4 regions of the Lysinibacillus sp. NPDC096212 genome follow, and region 1 is predicted to be linked to each of the others. Evidence: riboswitches for the same ligand, from Rfam matches in the RefSeq annotation. Region 1 holds a riboswitch; each other region holds the start of a gene.
The links. Region 1 has a riboswitch for thiamine pyrophosphate ahead of ACIQ7T_RS26710 (ABC transporter substrate-binding protein). Riboswitches for the same ligand answer to the same signal wherever they lie in the genome.
Positions count from the first base shown of each region.

Region 1 (4,851 bases):
TCAGAGTGTTGGCGTATCCACTCGAATAACGCGTCTTCCTCCTCATCACTAAGTAACGGTTGTTCGGGATGAAACCCAAACGCTGCTTTTACCTTTGCATAGGCTTTCGACAGTTTCAACGTCTTTTCACACGATGGAAGATTCATGCTAACGGCAATGACATGTTCAACTTCCTCTAGTAAAGTTGGTATATCGTTTTCCTTATACTGATCTAAATGAATATGTGCATCAATCAACATTCGCTTCATCCTTTTCTTCTGTTAAATACGTGAATAACTGTTGCTTCAAAGCCGTAAACGAAGCGGAATGACGAATTTCTTCTTGGCGTGGCCTTGCAAAAGGTACGATTATTTCCTTTTTCATTGTCGCTGGTCGTTTCGTGAGTACAATGATACGATCAGCTAAAAACAGAGCTTCCTCGATACTATGTGTAACGAATAATATAGACTTTCGATATTCCTCCCATATCGATAAAAGCCACGCCTGCATTTCAAGCCTTGTAAACTCATCAAGTGCAGAAAACGGCTCATCTAAGCATAAGATGGGCTTATCACTAACAATGGCACGAATAAACGATACACGCTGTTGCATACCCCCTGACAGCTCATTGGGATACGCATTTTCAAACGCTGCAAGCCCAACTTTGTCTAACCATTCCTTGGCCAAGTTCACGTTTGGTTTTCTATGAAGCTCCTCGACCATCGTGACATTTTCTACTATCGTACGCCATGGTAATAAACACGGCTGCTGAGGCATATAGCCAATCGTCCCTCTTTTTTTCTGGATATCTGTATCGTTTAATAAAATAGCACCCTTATCAATAGAAGTAACACCACCAATTAATTGAAAGAGTGTACTTTTTCCACTGCCTGACGGTCCGATAATCGCCACAAATTCCCCGTCCTTGACCTCAAACGATAAATTGCGAATAACCGGAAGAGCATCAAAGGATTTATCAATGTTTTGAATGCTTAGCATGGAGTCCTCTCCCCTTCACAACAAGTTTTTCTAACAATTGTATAGCACTAAATAATAGTAAACTTAAAAATACGATAGCAAAAATAGCTACAAACACGCGATCCGTTCGAAATGAAGATTGTGCTAATGTCATATAAACACCAATCCCCATTTTCGCACCTAACCATTCCGCAATGACAGCTCCCATGACGCTATAGGTTGCCGCAATCTTTACGCCTGAAAAAATCGCTGGATACGCATAAGGCCATTCAAGCTTCCAAAAGGTTTGTGCTTTCGTTGCACCAATCATCCTAAAATAATGCTTCAGCTCAGGCGAAGTTTGACGAAAGCCATCCATTGCCGAAATAACAATAGGGAAAAAGCACACAAGACAAATAATAATGAGCTTTGGCAATAAACCGAAGCCAAACCATATGATTAAGAGTGGTGCTAGAACGAGCACCGGGACATTCTGTGACATAATCAGAATAGGATAAAATAGCTCCCGCACAAACGTAAAACGATGTAATAGCACGGCAACCGTTAGCCCACATACTATCCCGATAGCTAGACCAAGAAGTGCTAATTGAACAGTCGCTAAAGCATGTGGCACAAACGTCTCATACGATTGAAAACCTTCTTTCAAAATGGCACTCGGTGCAGGCAAAAGCCAATGTGGAGTATCAGCAAAGCGGACAATTAGTTCCCATATGAATAAGAGGAAGGCGATAAAAATTATCGTCCTTCCTTGTTTGAAAGCTTGCCTCATCACTGGTATTTCTCCGTCAATGTACCCATTGTAATACCAGATGGCTGATATAAAATTTTCACTTGCGTGATGACATTGATCGCGCCCAGCTCAATCATCTTGTCATTCATTTTTTCAATGATTTGTAATAAAACCGGTAGCTCACCTTCCATTGTCGTTTCTAACGGGTGCACTTCATATTTAACTCCTGAAGCGTCGATAACCGCAATCGCTGCATCGACATATGGGATCACATCCTCATATTTTTCAGTTTTCGGGATAATTTGTACACTTATTAATGAGTTTGCCATATTACTTTGTCTCCTTTTTCGGTAAAAAGTCGTTTGTAAATGCTTGTACTGCGTTAAATTCGCCCTCTAAAACTTTGTTGCTGGCCATCCATTTCGCGTAGTTTTCCCAGACAGCTAGCTTTTGCTCGCCCCATTGTTTAGCGTCGTCTTGATACTTATCTGCTAGCCATTCCTGACTTTTATGCACAAGGTTTTTATCTAAATCAGGTACAGCTTCTAGTAAAATATCAGCTGCCTCATTCGGATGTATTATCGCATATTCATAGCCCTTTGCTGCAGCAGCGACAAATGCTTTGACCGTCTCAGGATCATCCTTAATCATTTTTTCATTTGTAGCGAGTACAGGCGTGTAATAATCTAACTGATCACTATAATCTGTTAAATATAGCATGTTCAGTTTTTCGCCACGTAGTTCTGCTTCGATACCTGTCCATGCATAATAGATCCACGCAAAATCAATATCTTTTTTCATCATTGTGAAGAAATCTATATCGCCTGCATTGACAATATCTAACTTATTAATATCCGCATTTTCTGTTTGCATAAGTGATTGTAGTACAGCCTTTTCAAGTGGTGCACCCCAGCCACCGTATGTTTTACCTTCAAAATCCTTTGGTGACGAAATGCCTTTTGATGCAATGGATGCGAAGCCAGAAGTATTATGCTGAATAATCGCTGCAATCGATACTAAAGGTACATCTTGCACACGGGCCTGTGTAATCCCTTCCTGATAACTTACGCCAAACTGAGCCTTGCCAGACGCCACAAGCTGATCAGCACCTGTTTCGCCAGGTAATAAAATATCGACATCTAAGCCTTGCTCCTTAAAGAAGCCAAGTTTTTTCGCAACATATAAACCTGTATGATTTGTGTTCGGTGTCCAATCGAGAACGACTGATACTTTTGTTAATCCCTTAGTATCCTTTTTATCCTCTTTTTCGCTACAGCCCACTAATGTTAACAGTGTAGCCAACAGGATCAATAACCATTTTTTCATGCTGAATCCTCCAAGTAAAGTAGTGTGAAATTGTTCATAAATGAATGTGTTTACCAGAAGAAAGCGTATTCACGGTCTGTTTACACCCAAACCCAAAGTCTGTGCATGAATAAAAGTCTGAAAACATAAAAAACGCCTAGGATTCCTCCCAGACGTTTTGTAATCAATATCAAAAACTTTTACTTTTTGAATAGATGTTCCCTACGCTGGTACGAGCCAAATCAGGTTCAAAGAGTCAGCGTCTATCGGACACAATCTCAGCTGGCAACACCAGCCCCCCTACATTCTTTCCATATGAACTTTTCGTGATTATTATACCCATATCTATCCGTAAATGACAAGGCTCTGTTTTCTGAAAGCCCCGTAAATATAATTTAAAGCCTCATCTTTCTCTTCAACAATTCCATTTCCTGAGAATATTCACCGTTTTTTTGGTAAAACATTTTTTATTTAAAAGGAATCCCCTCCTGAAATCAAGAAGCGGTATATTGTTCGAAGTTTTAATAGGCACTGTTAAATACTATTGTTGATAATCAAATCAAGAACCTTTTGTGGTTTTTAATTTTTGCTTTTAGTAGTAAGACGTTGAATAAGAATCAGTAATCTTCATAACAACTTACTTGTAAAGCTACACCCGATTCACCAATTTGCCTAAAAACTTTATTGTCACTATACACCTACCCTTTCTTTTGATTAGACTATATAGAAAAAAAGCCCAGCTCTCTAAGGAGCATGGGCTATAAAATCAGTTTTATTTCTCTTCTTTTTTGACCGTAAAGACATGTGAAATAGCACCGTCTGTAGCTATATCCACTTTAAAGGAGCCATTGGAATGGCGATCTGCTCGAGTTAATGCTTGTACATCAAGGATCTCTTGCACGCCTTTTTCCGTTTCGATTGTTAGCCGTTCCTCATCAGTTACCTTGACTACAGCCACGATACGATGTGGGTTCGCTTTTAATTCTGTTAACACTTTTAAGCCACGTTTTGCACGACTCGTCATCTCTACCTCGGCAACATTCATTTTCTTCACCGCACCACGATGTGTCACAATCGCAACATATGCCGTGGCATTTGGCGGTAAAACATTGATGCCGACTAATGCTTCTCCGTCTTTCAGCGTAATCCCTTTGACACCGCCTGTTTTCACACCCGTTACTGGCAATTCCTCCATTGGGAAACGAATAGCATAGGCAGTATCTGTTGTTAACATTAGTTCTACTTCGTCTGTCACGATACCTGCAAAAATCATTTCATCGCCTGACTTAACATTCATCGTTTTGATTGGTTTAGAATAACGTGTAACAGCATAATCTGCTACAGGTGAGCGTTTAATTTGTCCATCTTTCGTAGCCGTTAAAATATACGTATTGGCCTGTTCAAATGTCTCAAAACCATATACAGCAATAATAGATTCATCTTCCCCTGTCGGCACAATACTAGAAATATGCTGACCAAGATCCTTCCAACGAATATCAGGTAGTTCATGGACAGGCTGATAAATATAATTGCCTCGGTTTGTGAATAGTAATAGATGATGCTGCGTATTTAAATTCTCTTCATATAACAAATAATCGGAATCCTTCATCGCAAAATCCTGACCATTCGAAGCTGCATGTGAACGTGTAGATGTACGCTTAATATAGCCATCCTTTGTGACAGTCACTACGACCTCTTCACTTGGGACAAGGACATCTAACGTAATTTTGATTTCTTCAATTTCTTGTTCGATTTTTGAACGACGTGGCTCTGCAAAGCGCTTTTTAATGTCAAGTAGTTCCTGTTTAATAACACGTACAAGCTTTGCTTCACTATTAAGAATACCTTCAAGCTTGGCG
Region 1 is NZ_JBIWFQ010000047.1:730-5,580, forward strand. Features, by position in the region: gene ACIQ7T_RS26690 (TatD family hydrolase) at 1-239, opposite strand, end outside; gene ACIQ7T_RS26695 (ABC transporter ATP-binding protein) at 229-978, opposite strand; gene ACIQ7T_RS26700 (ABC transporter permease) at 956-1,726, opposite strand; gene ACIQ7T_RS26705 (thiamine-binding protein) at 1,726-2,016, opposite strand; gene ACIQ7T_RS26710 (ABC transporter substrate-binding protein) at 2,018-3,013, opposite strand; TPP riboswitch at 3,195-3,304, opposite strand; gene parC (DNA topoisomerase IV subunit A) at 3,765-4,851, opposite strand, start outside.

Region 2 (4,851 bases), on a different contig from region 1:
AGAGTTAATAAGTGATAAAAGGTCAGATCGATCGGCATTGTATTGATAAGTACCATATTTTTGAGCGCTCTTATAAACAGTGATAGCGTAGTTTAAATTGCTAATAGCATTGGTGATATCAGACTGCGTTGCATAGCTATTATTTACAACGTACTGAGCCGATGAAACGGCAGAGGTAAGAGCATCCTTCTCACTTTGCGTCGTCCAAGGTACATATGATGCTATATCATTACCATTGTTCCAAGAAACCGTTACATACTGAATAGAATTAATCGTTGATTGTAATGAAGACTTATCGCTATAACCATATTTTGTTCCATTTTTTTGCACAGCTTGATAAACGGTTAATGCAATTCTGTATTGTGTAATAGCATTGTTTACTTGTTCCTGAGAGGCGTTGGAATTATTAGCTACTGCTCTTGCGCTGCTTAAGGCATATTCGAATGCTGTACGTTCAGCCTGCGTCGTCCATCTTTCAGTTGTTAAAACGTCATATCCATTAACGGATACGGCAACGTACGGAGGTATAGCTACTAAATTACTAAGCTCATTTTTATTCACCACAGGTAATATCACAGAGGCTTTTTTATCATCCACCTGCACCTTGTTAATTAGGTGTCCTGAATCTAATGCCACCTTTGCCCCGTGTTTGACGATCACTTGTTCAATTTTACCTTCTCCGTAAAGGCTAAAATCATTCTCAACATCGATTGTAAGCTTATCAACATTGGCTGTAACTTCAAATGCTGCAACTTTACCAACTACATCGATTTTTGAAATAGCTTTGTCAGAAGTCACATTTACTTTAGTGCGCTCCAAGTTAATGTTTGGAGATTTAATATCTTTTAGGGAAACATTTAACCAATTAATATTTCTAGTCAATAAAGGCTTAAAAGTAATTGTATCCCCAATAGCAACGTTATCAATTGTAATGGCCTTCTTCACAAGATTAGTTACAATAAGCTTATCTTTAATGTTTACATTTTGAACCTTTACATAATCCGCATTTACAGTTAGGCTTCCTTCAATTTGTGCGTCACCACCATCAAAATATACCGCTTTATTGTCAGTGCCAGCTTTAGTTAATGTTAGTTCTGTAATGCTCGTAATTTCGCCGTTTTTTACTACAATTGTAGCTTGGGCATTCTTCAATGCAGTGCTATTCGCTGTTTTAAAGAGAGGTTTCAGCGACTGACTAATTTTAAATTGGCCATTGGATGTAAGTACTTTCTCTTTAGTGACGTTGTTAATGGTAACAGTTTGCCCCTTTGTTTTGGCTGCAGCTACCTGCCCATCCATTTGAATTGAGTGGTTTAAAGATGAATCATTTGAAGCGGCATCTGCAGTTGACATTGGTGATACTAGGGTTGCTGTAATAGCAGTTGCCATAAAAGTCGTTAATACTTTATTCTTCATTTTAGTCACTCCGATCATCGTATTTAATGGATAATATATCATATATTTCTCTAATTTAGTACATAAAGGGTATATTTTACTATTTATTATTCTTAAATGAAATGTAGTCCCTTTTTCTGTATCGTTCGTTTTTAAGAATCCTTAATTATTTCAGAAAATCTGAAAGTGAAGTGCGGTTTTTTTTGCGCGAAACTTGGTAATTTGGTGCGGAAATCACGCTCATTTCAAGCGCTATAACGTTCCGAAAGATAACTTTTACCATCTATTAAAGACACTGTATTAGTTCAATGTGTTCAGAAAAAATGCCTTGATATGAGCGGTGAGTTGATTTTGAAGTACATTGACCAAGCATAAAAACAGCACTACTATAGGAGAGGGAAGGGGGACATCACTATGGTGTATCTCGGTATGATATTTTTTCAAATTGTAGCTCCGATTTTAGTGCTTCTAGTACTTGGCGCAGTTTTACAAAAGAAATTTCGCTTTAATTTAAAGGCGTTATCCCAACTTATTACATATTGTTTCATGCCAGCAGCTGTTTTTGTGAATTTATATGAAACGAGTATAGAGCTGTCTGTACTTGGGGAAGTTGCGTTATTTATCCTACTCTTTATCGGAAGCCAAATGGTGCTTAGTCACTTTCTAGCAAAGGGACTCGGTTTAGTAAAAACAGAGGCGGCAGTGTTTAAAAATAGTGTTGTCCTAATTAATTCAGGTAACTATGGTATTCCGGTTGCACAGATGATTTTTGTGACCCAGCCGATTGGAGTAGCAATTCAGGTCATTCTTGTAATATTTCAAAATATGACGACCTACACTTACGGCTTGTATAATTTAATCTCTTCAACAAAATCGGGCATGTCTATTGTGAAAGACTTCCTCAAAATGCCTATTATTCATGCACTTATTATTGGAGTGGCAATGAACTATTTTAATATTGCTATTCCACAGTTTGTAAGAATTCCGATAGATCATGTGGCAGATGGCTTTATCGCTGTAGCATTAATAACTTTAGGGGCACAACTATCCCAGCTTGAAATCAAATCCATGTTCAATAAAGTGGTATTCATTAGCTGTTTTACGCGACTAGTCATAGGGCCAACCGTAGCATTGTTTATCATTTTTGCGCTTGGTCTTGACGGTGTCGTGGCACAATCACTTTTTATAGCTAGTTCGTTCCCGACGTCGCGAAATAGCTCAAGTTTGGCATTAGAATATGACGTAGAATCGGCAACTGCTGCACAAACAGTTTTATTTTCAACGATTGTAAGCTGTATTACAGTGACAATCGTGATTTATGTAGCGGAACTGTTGTTTACCTAACTGCTAGGTGCTATTTGGAATAAGAGATGGCAGCCTCTCATTTTAAGTGGAATCTAACAAATATAAGTTTATTAGCAGAACGTGGGGCGTCCGATGAGCCGCTTCGCTTCGCTTCGCTGCAGGGTCTCATCTGTGACGCTGATCCCCGAGGAGTCGCCCAGCCTCCACTCCAATCAACTAATATACATGGCACAAGTTTTAATGAATACCATCGACAACTTTTAATGATAAGCCAAAAATAATTCAAATGAAGCTTCCATCTCTTAACAATATCTGCTACACTATCATCAAACTTAATAGCATTAACTAGGGGAGTCTGATGAGTCAGGCTGAGAGGGAAACGCATAGAGGTTTCTTGACCCTTTGGACCTGATCTGGCTCATACCAGCGTGGGAAAGTTAACCATTATTGCACTCAATGTTATTTGCAATAACTATACCTTTACATTCTTAGCCGGATCCAAATTTTTTTGGATTCGGCTTTTGTCTTTGTTTGGGTGAGCTAGATTCGGTCCTTATATAAATGTAAAAGGGAGCGAAGTAGTTTATGACAACAGTTAGCGACAAGAATATTACGATTATGTCTAGTTTTGAAGGAAGTAAAAAAGTTTACGTAGAAGGATCTCAATCAGATATTTTAGTGCCAATGCGTGAAATTGCTCTAAGTCCAACGACAGGAAGCTTTGGTGAAGAGGAAAATGCGCCAGTACGTGTTTATGATACGAGCGGCCCGTACACTGATCCTGCGTATAAGGTGGATATTACGAAAGGATTGCCAGCTTTATGTAGTGCATGGATCAAAGAACGCGGTGATGTTGAAGAATACGAAGGTCGTACTATCAAGCCAGAAGATAATGGATTCCGTAAAGCTGATGATCCGCGAATGAATGAAAATGTTTTTCCGGAATTATCTAGAAAGCCTTTACGCGCGAAGAAAGGTAAAAATGTAACACAGCTTCACTATGCACGAAAGGGAATTATTACTCCAGAAATGGAATTTGTAGCGATACGTGAAAATATGGACCCGGAATTTGTGCGCTCAGAAATCGCTGCAGGACGTGCTATTTTGCCATCTAATATTAATCACCCTGAGGCAGAGCCGATGATTATTGGACGTAACTTCCACGTGAAAATTAACGCCAATATTGGCAATTCAGCAGTGTCATCCTCTATTGCAGAAGAGGTAGAAAAAATGACGTGGGCTACACGCTGGGGTGCTGATAACATTATGGATTTATCTACTGGTAAGCATATTCATACGACACGTGAATGGATTATCCGTAATGCCGCGGTGCCAGTAGGAACGGTGCCGATTTATCAAGCGCTAGAAAAAGTAAATGGTGTGGCAGAGGATTTAACGTGGGAAGTGTATCGTGATACGTTAATCGAACAGGCTGAGCAAGGTGTTGATTACTTCACGATTCATGCAGGGGTATTACTGCGCTATGTGCCATTAACGGCTAATCGTGTAACAGGCATAGTGTCCCGTGGAGGCTCGATTATGGCGCAGTGGTGTTTATATCATCATCAAGAGAGCTTTTTATATACTCATTTTGAAGAAATCTGTGAAATTATGAAAACCTATGATGTAGCCTTCTCTTTAGGTGATGGTTTACGTCCGGGTTCTATAGCAGATGCAAATGATGAGGCTCAATTTGCGGAGCTAGATACGCTAGGGGAATTAACGCAAATTGCCTGGAAGCATGATGTACAGGTGATGGTAGAAGGACCAGGGCATGTACCAATGCATCTTATTAAAGAAAATATGGATAAGCAGTTAGAGGTGTGTAAGGAAGCACCTTTCTATACTTTAGGGCCGTTAACAACAGATATTGCTCCTGGCTATGACCATATTACATCAGCTATCGGTGCTGCGATGATCGGTTGGTATGGTACAGCGATGCTATGTTATGTGACGCCTAAAGAGCATCTCGGCTTACCAAATCGTGAGGATGTTCGCGTAGGGGTTATTACGTATAAAATTGCTGCACACGCGGCAGATTTAGCGAAAGGGCATCCGGGAGCACAGCAGCGTGACGATGCACTATCTAAGGCACGATTTGAATTCCGCTGGCGCGATCAATTCAATCTTTCGTTAGATCCAGAGCGTGCG
Region 2 is NZ_JBIWFQ010000031.1:16,465-21,315, reverse strand. Features, by position in the region: gene ACIQ7T_RS23145 (S-layer protein) at 1-1,416, opposite strand, end outside; gene ACIQ7T_RS23140 (AEC family transporter) at 1,810-2,739, shown strand; TPP riboswitch at 3,038-3,152, shown strand; gene thiC (phosphomethylpyrimidine synthase ThiC) at 3,286-4,851, shown strand, end outside.
Region 2: it holds a riboswitch for thiamine pyrophosphate, as region 1 does, so the genes downstream of both, thiC (phosphomethylpyrimidine synthase ThiC) here and ACIQ7T_RS26710 (ABC transporter substrate-binding protein) in region 1, are expected to answer to the same signal.

Region 3 (4,851 bases), on a different contig from region 1:
TATGCCTCCAATTGCAACGATAGGGAGTTCAGGATATTGTATCCTAACTTGCTGTAAAAAATCAGTCCCACTAGGAGGATTGGCGTCACTTTTAGAAGTGGTTGAAAAAATCGGACCAATTCCTACATAATCAGCACCATATTGTAGAGCAGTTTGTAATTCAGCATGTGAATGAACAGAAACACCTAAAATCATATTGCCAATTTTATTACGCACCGTCGACACAGGAAAATCCTCTTGCCCAATATGAATACCGTCCGCTCTAAGTTTTATAGCCAGCTCGACATCATCGTTGACGATAAACGGAACATCATACTGTTGACAGAGCTTTTGACATTTGCGAGCAAAATCTTCATATGCTTGCCCAGTTAATGTATTTGGTCCTTTTTCACGATATTGAAACATAGTAATTCCAGATTGCAGAGCTTTCTCTAAAACGTTTAATGGCTCTTGTTTGAAAACATTACCTGTACCCATTATAAAATATAGCTGTAGATCGTCACGTTTCATGAATAATCACCTCACAGGAATCCTTCAAGTTTTGATAAGCAAAATGATTTGTAGGACCATGGCCATTACCAATAGATAAATTATGAGTTATTGCTAATTGAATAAATTTTTTAGCTTCCTCAATCGCTTCTTCTAAAGGTAGTCCCTGACCAATAAAAGCAGTTAATGCAGCGGAAAACGTACAGCCTGTACCATGCGTATTTTTTGTTGCAATACGAGTGGACTGCATGGAAAATGATCGACCATCTTGGAAAAATACATAATCAGTAGCATAACATTTATCCTCTAAATGACCGCCTTTAATAATGACGCATTGAACGCCCATTAGTAATAAGACCTTAGCTGCTTCTTTAATATCTGTTAAAGAATTGATTGTCCTTCCAGAAAGGGTTTCTGCCTCAGGAATGTTCGGTGTTACGACTGTTGCTAAAGGAAGCAAACAACTGCGTAATACCTCAATTGCTTCTTGCTGTAATAAACTTTCACCGCCTTTTGCAATCATGACAGGATCTACTATAAGCGGAATATTTCTTTCAGCTAAAATCTGTGCAATTGATTGAATTATTTCAGAGGAAAACAGCATTCCGGTTTTAACGGCACTTATTGAAAAATCCTCGACTAGCGCTTGGAGTTGTTTCTCAACAAAACTAACTTCAATTGGTAAGACATCCGATACACCAAGTGTATTCTGAGCGGTTAAAGCTGTAATAACAGACGTTCCAAACACCTTTAATTCCTGAAATGTTTTTAAATCAGCCTGTATGCCTGCACCGCCACCACTATCAGAACCAGCAATTGTTGTTACAATATGCATTATTGTTCACCACCCTTGGAAAGGCGATGTAGTTCGTTCAATACTGCAATTTGAAAATCGCCAATGTATGAAGTAGAAGAAGCGGCTTGTTCAGCCACTTTTTTATAAAGCGATAATGTTTCTACCAATTGGTCGAATGGTTTATTTCCTGCGACGTAGGATGCACAACAAATGGCGCTCAATAAGCAACCTGTTCCAGTAACTTCTGTCATTTGAAAATTTCCACCTGTAACCCATTGCTGATGTTCGCCATCAGTAATAAAATCCTTTTCACCGGTCACAATAACAATACAATCGTAGAGTTGAGCTACTTTTTGTGCCTCAACTTCTAAAGAAATTGAACCACTCCCACTATCTACGCCTTTTTGTTGCCATTCTACATCGGCTATAGCTGCAAGCTCTCCGATATTACAACGAATAGCCGCAAAATTTATTTCCTCAAGTAATTGTTGTACCGTTTGTTTCCGGTAAGTTGTTGCACCTGCAGCAACAGGATCTAAAATGACGGGAATACCAAGGGCATTTGCTTTTTTTCCAGCAAGTAACATTGATTCTTTCATTCGCTCGTTAAGGGTACCGATATTTATCAATAAGCCTGAGGAAATTGCGACCATTTCTTCAACCTCATGACTGTCATCTGCCATAACTGGTGAAGCGCCTATTGCTAATAAGCCATTTGCTTGAAAATTAGCCACAACATAATTAGTAATGCAATGAATAAGTGGATTTTGTTTACGGATAGTATGAAATACCATTTTAAGTCCTCCTTGTTGGATGGACGTAAGCGTGCAAAAAAGGCTCTTTTTCGTGTAGAAAAAAACACGCAAAAGAGCCTTTCATCAGTAAATAGATGTGAGTTGCTCCCTACGTCAGTATTAACTAACAGGTTCAAAGGGTCAGGTTTTACCTTCTCAACTCTAAATGAGTCCCCCTGCAATCTTGCTTTTAGTTGACCAAAATGTACCATATTATTCACTCGTGTTCAATAGGGAGTTTTTTTCTTCATTGCGAAAACGGCACTAAAGCTAAGTCGAAATTGATAGTACTAATACGTGACTGATGCCATATAGCAGAACATGATAGTTGTCACGACTTTAATGAATTGGAGTGAATTCCATTGAAAATGATAAAAATTGAGTTTTATAATGAGCGTACAAAAGGGGGCATTTGCCATGAAAAGAGAAGATTTAATCGCACCAGAATGGTATAACATTTCAGAGGAAATTGAAAAATATGCACAGGATTCTACTAAAAATGCATTATTAGTTTATAACGAAGATGAGGAAATTCAGTACTTAACATATCGAGCTTTACTTGAAAAGGCGAACCAGGCAGCACATGTATTTACATCTCAAGGTTTAAAAAAAGGTGATGTTATTTTGGTCATGGTGCCCAGATCAGTTGAAGCATATATCGTCTATATTGCTGCCTTAAAGGCAGGCTTAATCATTATACCTAGCTCAGAAATGCTGAGAACTAAGGATATTGAATATCGAATCAATCATGCCGATGCAAAAGGCGTTGTAGCATTTGAGCCTTATATTGAACAATTCGATAATGTGGGGAAATTACAAGAAATACAGCAATTTGTCATTGGTCATGCACAGGAACCTTGGCAGCCGCTGCTTGAAAAAATGCAAAATCAACCGACGACTTACATAAGTTCTACGCCGACTAAGAGTACAGACATTGCATTTTTAGCTTATACGAGTGGTACAACAGGCAATCCAAAGGCAGCGGTTCATACACATAGCTGGGGTTATGCGCACTTGCGAACTACTGCTCCAAATTGGTTAGGTGTACAAGAAGGTGACATTGTTTGGGCTACAGCAGCACCAGGATGGCAAAAATGGATTTGGACTCCGTTCCTTGCTACTTTAGGAAGTGGTGCAACAGCATTTGTTTTCAAAGGTCACTTTGATGCGGCAACATACCTTGCATTGCTTGAAAAATTTAATATAAATATTCTGTGTTGCACACCGACCGAATACAGATTTATGGCAAGTCTTGAAAATTTGCAAGACTTTAATTTAAGTACGATACGTCAGGCTGTGTCAGCGGGTGAACCTTTAAATAGTGAAGTGATAAAAGTATTTTCCGAAGTCTTTAATTTACAAGTACGTGATGGTTATGGACAAACAGAGAATACATTACTTGTTGGAACAATGGTAGGGATGGAGGCTAGAATGGGCTCAATGGGTAAGCCTACTCCGGGTAATACTGTTGAAATTATTAATGATATTGGAAATCCCACTGTAATTGGAGAAGTTGGAGATATTGCTGTACACTGTGAATCACCCGCGTTATTTAAGAAATATTTAAACGATCCCGAACGTACAAATTTACAATTTAGAGGCGATTGGTATATTACAGGAGATCGTGCATATAAAGATGAAGATGGCTATTTTTGGTTTGAAGGACGTGGGGATGATGTTATTATTTCGTCTGGATATACGATAGGCCCATTTGAGGTAGAAGATGCGTTATTGAAGCATCCAGCGGTAAAAGAAACTGCCGTAGTCGCGAGTCCAGATGAAATTCGTGGAAATCTCGTGAAGGCATTTGTTGTGCTCTCTGATGGTGTAGTTGGTGATGAAACGCTTATTAAAAAACTACAAAGCCATGTGAAAACTTTAACAGCCCCTTATAAATATCCTCGTGCTATTGAGTTTGTTACTGAGCTACCAAAGACTACATCAGGCAAAATTCGCCGTGTCGAATTACGTGAGCAAGAAAAAATCCATTATATTAATCATCGTTAATTTCCTAGGAAATAATGTCGAAAATCAAAGTTCCTGCTTTTTTTATGAACTTTGATTTTTTTTTAATATTAGATAATGTAGTATAAGTTGAATAGGTTGAGTTGGTTAAATTGGTTAAAGCTTTTGCATAGTATTGGTTATTTACTTAAATTAAGGAGTGATATTTGTTAAAACGGAACAGAGATCAACCCCTATGTTATGGTGATAAGCCATATTATTGCAATAAGTATGAAACAAATTAGGATATCAATCGTATAACGTTATGAGGAGATGGAAAGATATGAATGGTAAAAGGTGGACAGCTTTAATAATTGCAGGTGTACTATTAGTGTTTTCATTAGGGATCAACACTATCTTTGCAATATTTAAATCGAATTTCTTTAGTAATTTTGATAGCTTAATGGATGGAAACGATTTAATTGTAATGGAAAAGGTTAAAGAAGGTGGCGATATGGATAAACGTATTGCATACTTAAAGGTTGATGGAACGATTCAAAATGTTGGCTCAAGTACATTTTGGCAATCGGTTTCTTATGATCACCAATTTTTCTTAGATCAATTAGATAATATTTTAAATGACGAGACTGTGGAAGGTATCGTCTTAAGTGTTAATTCACCAGGTGGCGGTGTAAAGGAATCAGCTGAAATCTATAAAAAACTCATGAAAATTAAAGAAGAGCGACAAATTCCAATCTATGTAACTATGGATTCGATGGCAGCTTCAGGTGGTTATTATATTTCAGCGCCAGCAGATAAAATATTTGC
Region 3 is NZ_JBIWFQ010000002.1:120,980-125,830, forward strand. Features, by position in the region: gene thiE (thiamine phosphate synthase) at 1-510, opposite strand, end outside; gene thiD (bifunctional hydroxymethylpyrimidine kinase/phosphomethylpyrimidine kinase) at 500-1,324, opposite strand; gene thiM (hydroxyethylthiazole kinase) at 1,324-2,079, opposite strand; TPP riboswitch at 2,169-2,267, opposite strand; gene mbcS (acyl-CoA synthetase MbcS) at 2,497-4,086, shown strand; gene sppA (signal peptide peptidase SppA) at 4,367-4,851, shown strand, end outside.
Region 3: it holds a riboswitch for thiamine pyrophosphate, as region 1 does, so the genes downstream of both, thiM (hydroxyethylthiazole kinase) here and ACIQ7T_RS26710 (ABC transporter substrate-binding protein) in region 1, are expected to answer to the same signal.

Region 4 (4,851 bases), on a different contig from region 1:
CATCTTATCAATGGAATGGTCTTGGCCTTAGTGATCCACTTTGGGCAGTTATTTTACTAACAGTTGGAGCAGCAATAGCGCTACATATTGGATTCCATTATTTTGATATTATCTACCCAAGTGTATTTATCTGGTCCTATATCGGGGTCGCATTACATAATGGTTTTGATGAGCTACTTGTGACAACTGCAGCCTTGTTTTTATGCGGAGTGCTACTTGTCGGTATATTATTTATTAAAAAAAATCCTGCCTACCAAAAATAAATTGGTTAGCAGGATTTTTAGCTTTTTTATTGTTCATCTAGAGAAGTTAAAATAATTGGTTTGTCTTTAGTAACGATAATTGAATGCTCGATTTGAGCAACTAATGATTTGTCTGGCGTAACGAATGTCCAGCCATCACCTGACTCTACAATATGCTCCGCTTTCGCTGAGATAAATGGCTCGACTGCAAGCACCATGCCTTCTTTCATAATTGTTGAATCCCAAGCATCGTAGTAGTTTAAAATATGATTTGGCTCATCGTGTAAAGAACGACCTAAACCATGACCTGTTAGGTTCATAATCACTGTTAAATCATTGGCATATGCTTCACGCTCAACAGCTTTACCGATTTGGTTTAATTTTGATCCAGCTTTTACTTTTGTCATCGCACGGTCGAAAGCACTTTTAGCTACGCGACATAACTTTTCTTTATCCTCATAGCCATCACCAACTACAAATGAAATGCCCGTATCAGCAAAATAGCCATTTAATGAACCAGATACATCAATATTTACGATATCTCCCTCGTTAATCACACGTTTACCTGGAATACCATGTGCGACTTCCTCATTCACACTAATACATGTGTATCCTGGGAAATCATACTCCCCTTTAGGTCCAGAAATTGCTCCTGCTTCTGCAAACATACGACCTGCAATTTCATCTAATTCAAGTGTTGTTACACCTGGTTTTGTAGCAGCCTTCATTGCCTCACGAATTTCAGCACAAATACGGCCGATTTTTTTAAATGCTTCAATCTCTTCTTGCGTTTTTACAATCATTTTTAACGTCCCTTTCATCTAATGTCTATTCATTAATATAACATAACTTTTTATACAAAAAACGCTAAACGCTTTAAATATTATATGCCATCATGAATTGTAAAGTGCTGAAAAACAGGCTCTTCACTATAGCGTGGGGTTGATTTCCGTTCCGACTGGGCGCTTTGTAGCTGACGCTTTGCTTTCGCTACAGAAACACATTTGTTGCTGTCGCTTCGCTTTCGCACAGAGCAAAGCTTCCTGGGGGCGTCCGATGAGCCGCTTAGGCCAACAGGATGTTGGTCACGAAGGCGTTATCACAGGACGTGATGGTTTTAGCCTCCGTTCCTCTATTGCTAATCCCCAAAGAGTCGCCCAGTCTCCACTCCAATCAACTATATCCATGGATACGTTTTAACAAATGCCATCCCTATCTAGCTCTAAAAATCCTCCGCCTTTTGGATTCTTTTTAGGGTATAAAAGGTGGGTGTTCTAGTTTCAATAATAATAAAACCCTCCACTTATGTGAAGGGCATACTAATTATGATTTTCGTTGCATTAATTGAGGTGCTGCTGTAAATAGTAGAACACCGACAATCGCTGTTAAAATCGTTGCTGGTAGCATATATGTTCCATTGTAGATGATTGAATAAATCCACGCATTTTGATCGCCAGCATACTCTGAGAAAAATACAGCGCCCGCAATGGTATGTGCTGCATAACGTAAAAAGCCCGCTAATACAGTTCCTACAATAATATAAAGTGCCATTTTCTTTTTGTTTAAATCTTTGGCAGCATCGAGCACTGGTCGGCGAACAACGGCCGCCAAGCCTACTACTGTAAAGGCAACACCATAATCAAGTAATCCTTGTAGCCAATGTATAATATAGGCGCCAAACATTGTTTGCATCACACCAATAAGTAATCCCGTTGTCAGGCCAGGAATAAGGCCCCAGCGGAATGCTATTAAAATTATTGGTACCATCACTAGACTAACAGAGCCGCCTTGTGCCCATACTTTAAAGGAAACCTGATCTAGTACAAGGCCAATCGCTGCGAATATCGCAATCTCCACAAGCATTAAAAGTTTTTTATTGTCCATAAATATTCTCTCCTTTGTTCCGATGTAGGATACAAGAGCAGGAATAGAAATCAGTTGGCAAATATGTCCCTATCTGGCATCAATAAAGATAAAAAAACGATGCCAGGACAGAGCCTCACATCGTAAAAGTGTCGGTTTCTATCCACAATCCCTACGCAAGTGTTAACTTACAGGTTCGAAGAGTCAAGGCATTACGTGCCCAGTCTCAGCTGACATCATCAGCTCCCCTTGTGGTCGTTACATCTTAATTTAATTGAACAACCTCATTGTACGCAAACACTGTTACGATTACAACCTCTTCCACATTTTTTTTTGAAACTTTATCGTTTTTCATGCGTAAATATTAAAAAAGGAGGTACTACTATGGAGAACCAAAAAATTTTATCTGCCTTTAGTTATCTCAGTATTTTATTCGCACCCTTTATTGTGCCATTAGTCGTTTACTTTGTTACAAAAGATAGCGACGTAAAGAGGCACTCTATTCGAGCACTGATTTCGCATATAATTCCAGTCGCATTCGGAATCATATTCTTTGCAGTCTTTGTCTTCTCAACTTTATCATTCAACACCAATTTTGACGGTAGTAATAATTTTCTTATCATTTGGTTTGCTTCATTCGCAATTTACATTCTCGTTTCATTAGGAGTCGTTATTTGGAATATTGTTCAGGCTGTTCGCGTGATCCGATAAGTTTCATCTCAACCTCTCCTTAAACAGATAGTACTTAAGGAGCTGTTATTTTGTGAAAGTATCTAAAGTTGTTAAAACCGCTGTAAAATTAGCACCTATCGTTATCCCGATTGTCAAAAAAGTAATCGCTGCAAAAAAAGGAACAAATCCTAACGTAACAAAAAAATAACAAAAAAGGCGTATTTCCATATAAACAGAAATACGCCTCTTTGTTATTTCACTTCAAAATATGTTTGACTGTGACCGTTCATTGCTTTTTCAACATGCAACACAGCAGGCATTGTAGCTTTTAACTCTGCAACGTGTGAAATGACTCCAATCATGCGTCCGGAATCTTGTAAATCAATAAGCGTATCAATCGCCTTATTTAATGCTTCTTCATCGAGAGAACCGAAGCCCTCATCAATAAACATCGTTTCAATGCGGATATTACCTTGAAAGCTTTGAATGACATCTGCCATCCCAAGGGCAAGACTTAAAGAAGCATTAAACTTTTCTCCCCCTGATAGTGTTTTCACATCTCGTAATTGATCTGTATAAGCATCATACACATCTAGTCCAAGCCCACTTTGCTTAGCATGCTTTTCTAAGCGATCAGAACGTCGTAGCTCAAATTGACCGTTGGATAAATGATAAAGCCGGACATTTGCTGCCTCTGTAATTTTATCTAAATAATTGATTTGAATATAACGCTCAAAAGACAGCTTTTTCGCATTCTGTCCATTTAACATTGCATAGAGCTCCTTCACTCGTCCTGCCTCTTTTTCAAGTAAATGAATCTCCCGTTCGGTCTCCTCAACTTTTTCGATAAAGTCTACACAAGCCTTCGCAAATCCTTCCATTTGCTGCAATACTTTGAAGGCTTCCTCATATGTGACACGCAGCATCCCTAGCTTTTCTTCCATTACCGTTAAATCTTGTTTCTCTTGCCCTTTAAGGTGCTTCTCGCCCTCAGTAATTTGTACCTGTAATGTGTGGATTTGTAGTGCATAATCATTGCAAGCCTTCCGTAAAGCTTCTATTTGCAGCATGCTTCGCTTCCCAGTAGCAAATTCTTCATAGTTTTCAAAGCCCGCTTCCGTCATACTTACTGAAAATTGCTCGCGCTTTTCATCCATTTTCAGCTTTAATTCCTCAAATGCCTGTTTCGCTATTTCTACGGTCATTCTAGCATTATTTGCTGCTTCCTTGGCAGATTGCAGACTTTGTTGGCTAATATTCCACGCGGTTTGTAATGCAACCTTTTGTGACCCTATATCAGCGATTGCCTGTTTCAATGCTTGCAGCGTCGTAAGATTTTCTGGAATATGCTTTTGCTGCTCTTCCACAATTGCTTGTTCCTTAGTCAATTCCTTTGTCTTCTCAGCTAAATATTGCTCTAGTTTTAATTGCTTTTCTTGTAGCTGCTCCATTCGTGTACGATGATCTTTTTGTTGCATACGTACATCAGACAATTGATTGCTCACTACTTTTAAGATTGTTATTTGTTGCTCTACGTTTTGCAAGGAGGCTACAATTTGTGCTTGATTCGATTGATCAATCTCATTCGTCTCTATCTGTTCTAGCGCCTCTTGTAGAAGATGCTTTGTAGAGTTCAATAAAGCTTCTTTTTCTAAAAACTTGCGCTCATCAGTACTAGCCTTTCCTCGTAAAGCCTCCACCTCTGCTAATTCGATCATCTCTAATTGCTCACGATGTGTTTCGAGATGTGTTGTACTACCGCACACTGGACAAGGCTCTCCGTCCTTAAGTTGCTGTGCTAAAATACTTGCCTGACTCGCAATCCATTGTTGCTCCAGCTTTTGAAGAGCCTGCTTACTTTCTTGATAATGGACATTAGTAGTGGCTACATCCTGCTCTGCAGTTGCAACCGCTCTCGTATATTTTTCAACTTGCGCTAGTAACGATACTTGCTCTTTTAGCTTCGGTAGCTGTTCTAAATAACTTTCATATGGCTGAAGTTGATTTTCATATTGTTCAATTGTTTTTGCTAATTGCTGAACTTGCATTTGTCCTGTTTCTACGATTTTACTAT
Region 4 is NZ_JBIWFQ010000015.1:85,442-90,292, reverse strand. Features, by position in the region: gene ACIQ7T_RS15635 (hypothetical protein) at 1-263, shown strand, start outside; gene map (type I methionyl aminopeptidase) at 290-1,045, opposite strand; gene ACIQ7T_RS15625 (hypothetical protein) at 1,299-1,442, shown strand; gene thiT (energy-coupled thiamine transporter ThiT) at 1,566-2,126, opposite strand; TPP riboswitch at 2,257-2,365, opposite strand; gene ACIQ7T_RS15615 (magnetosome magnetite crystal formation protein family) at 2,490-2,816, shown strand; gene ACIQ7T_RS15610 (AAA family ATPase) at 3,029-4,851, opposite strand, start outside.
Region 4: it holds a riboswitch for thiamine pyrophosphate, as region 1 does, so the genes downstream of both, thiT (energy-coupled thiamine transporter ThiT) here and ACIQ7T_RS26710 (ABC transporter substrate-binding protein) in region 1, are expected to answer to the same signal.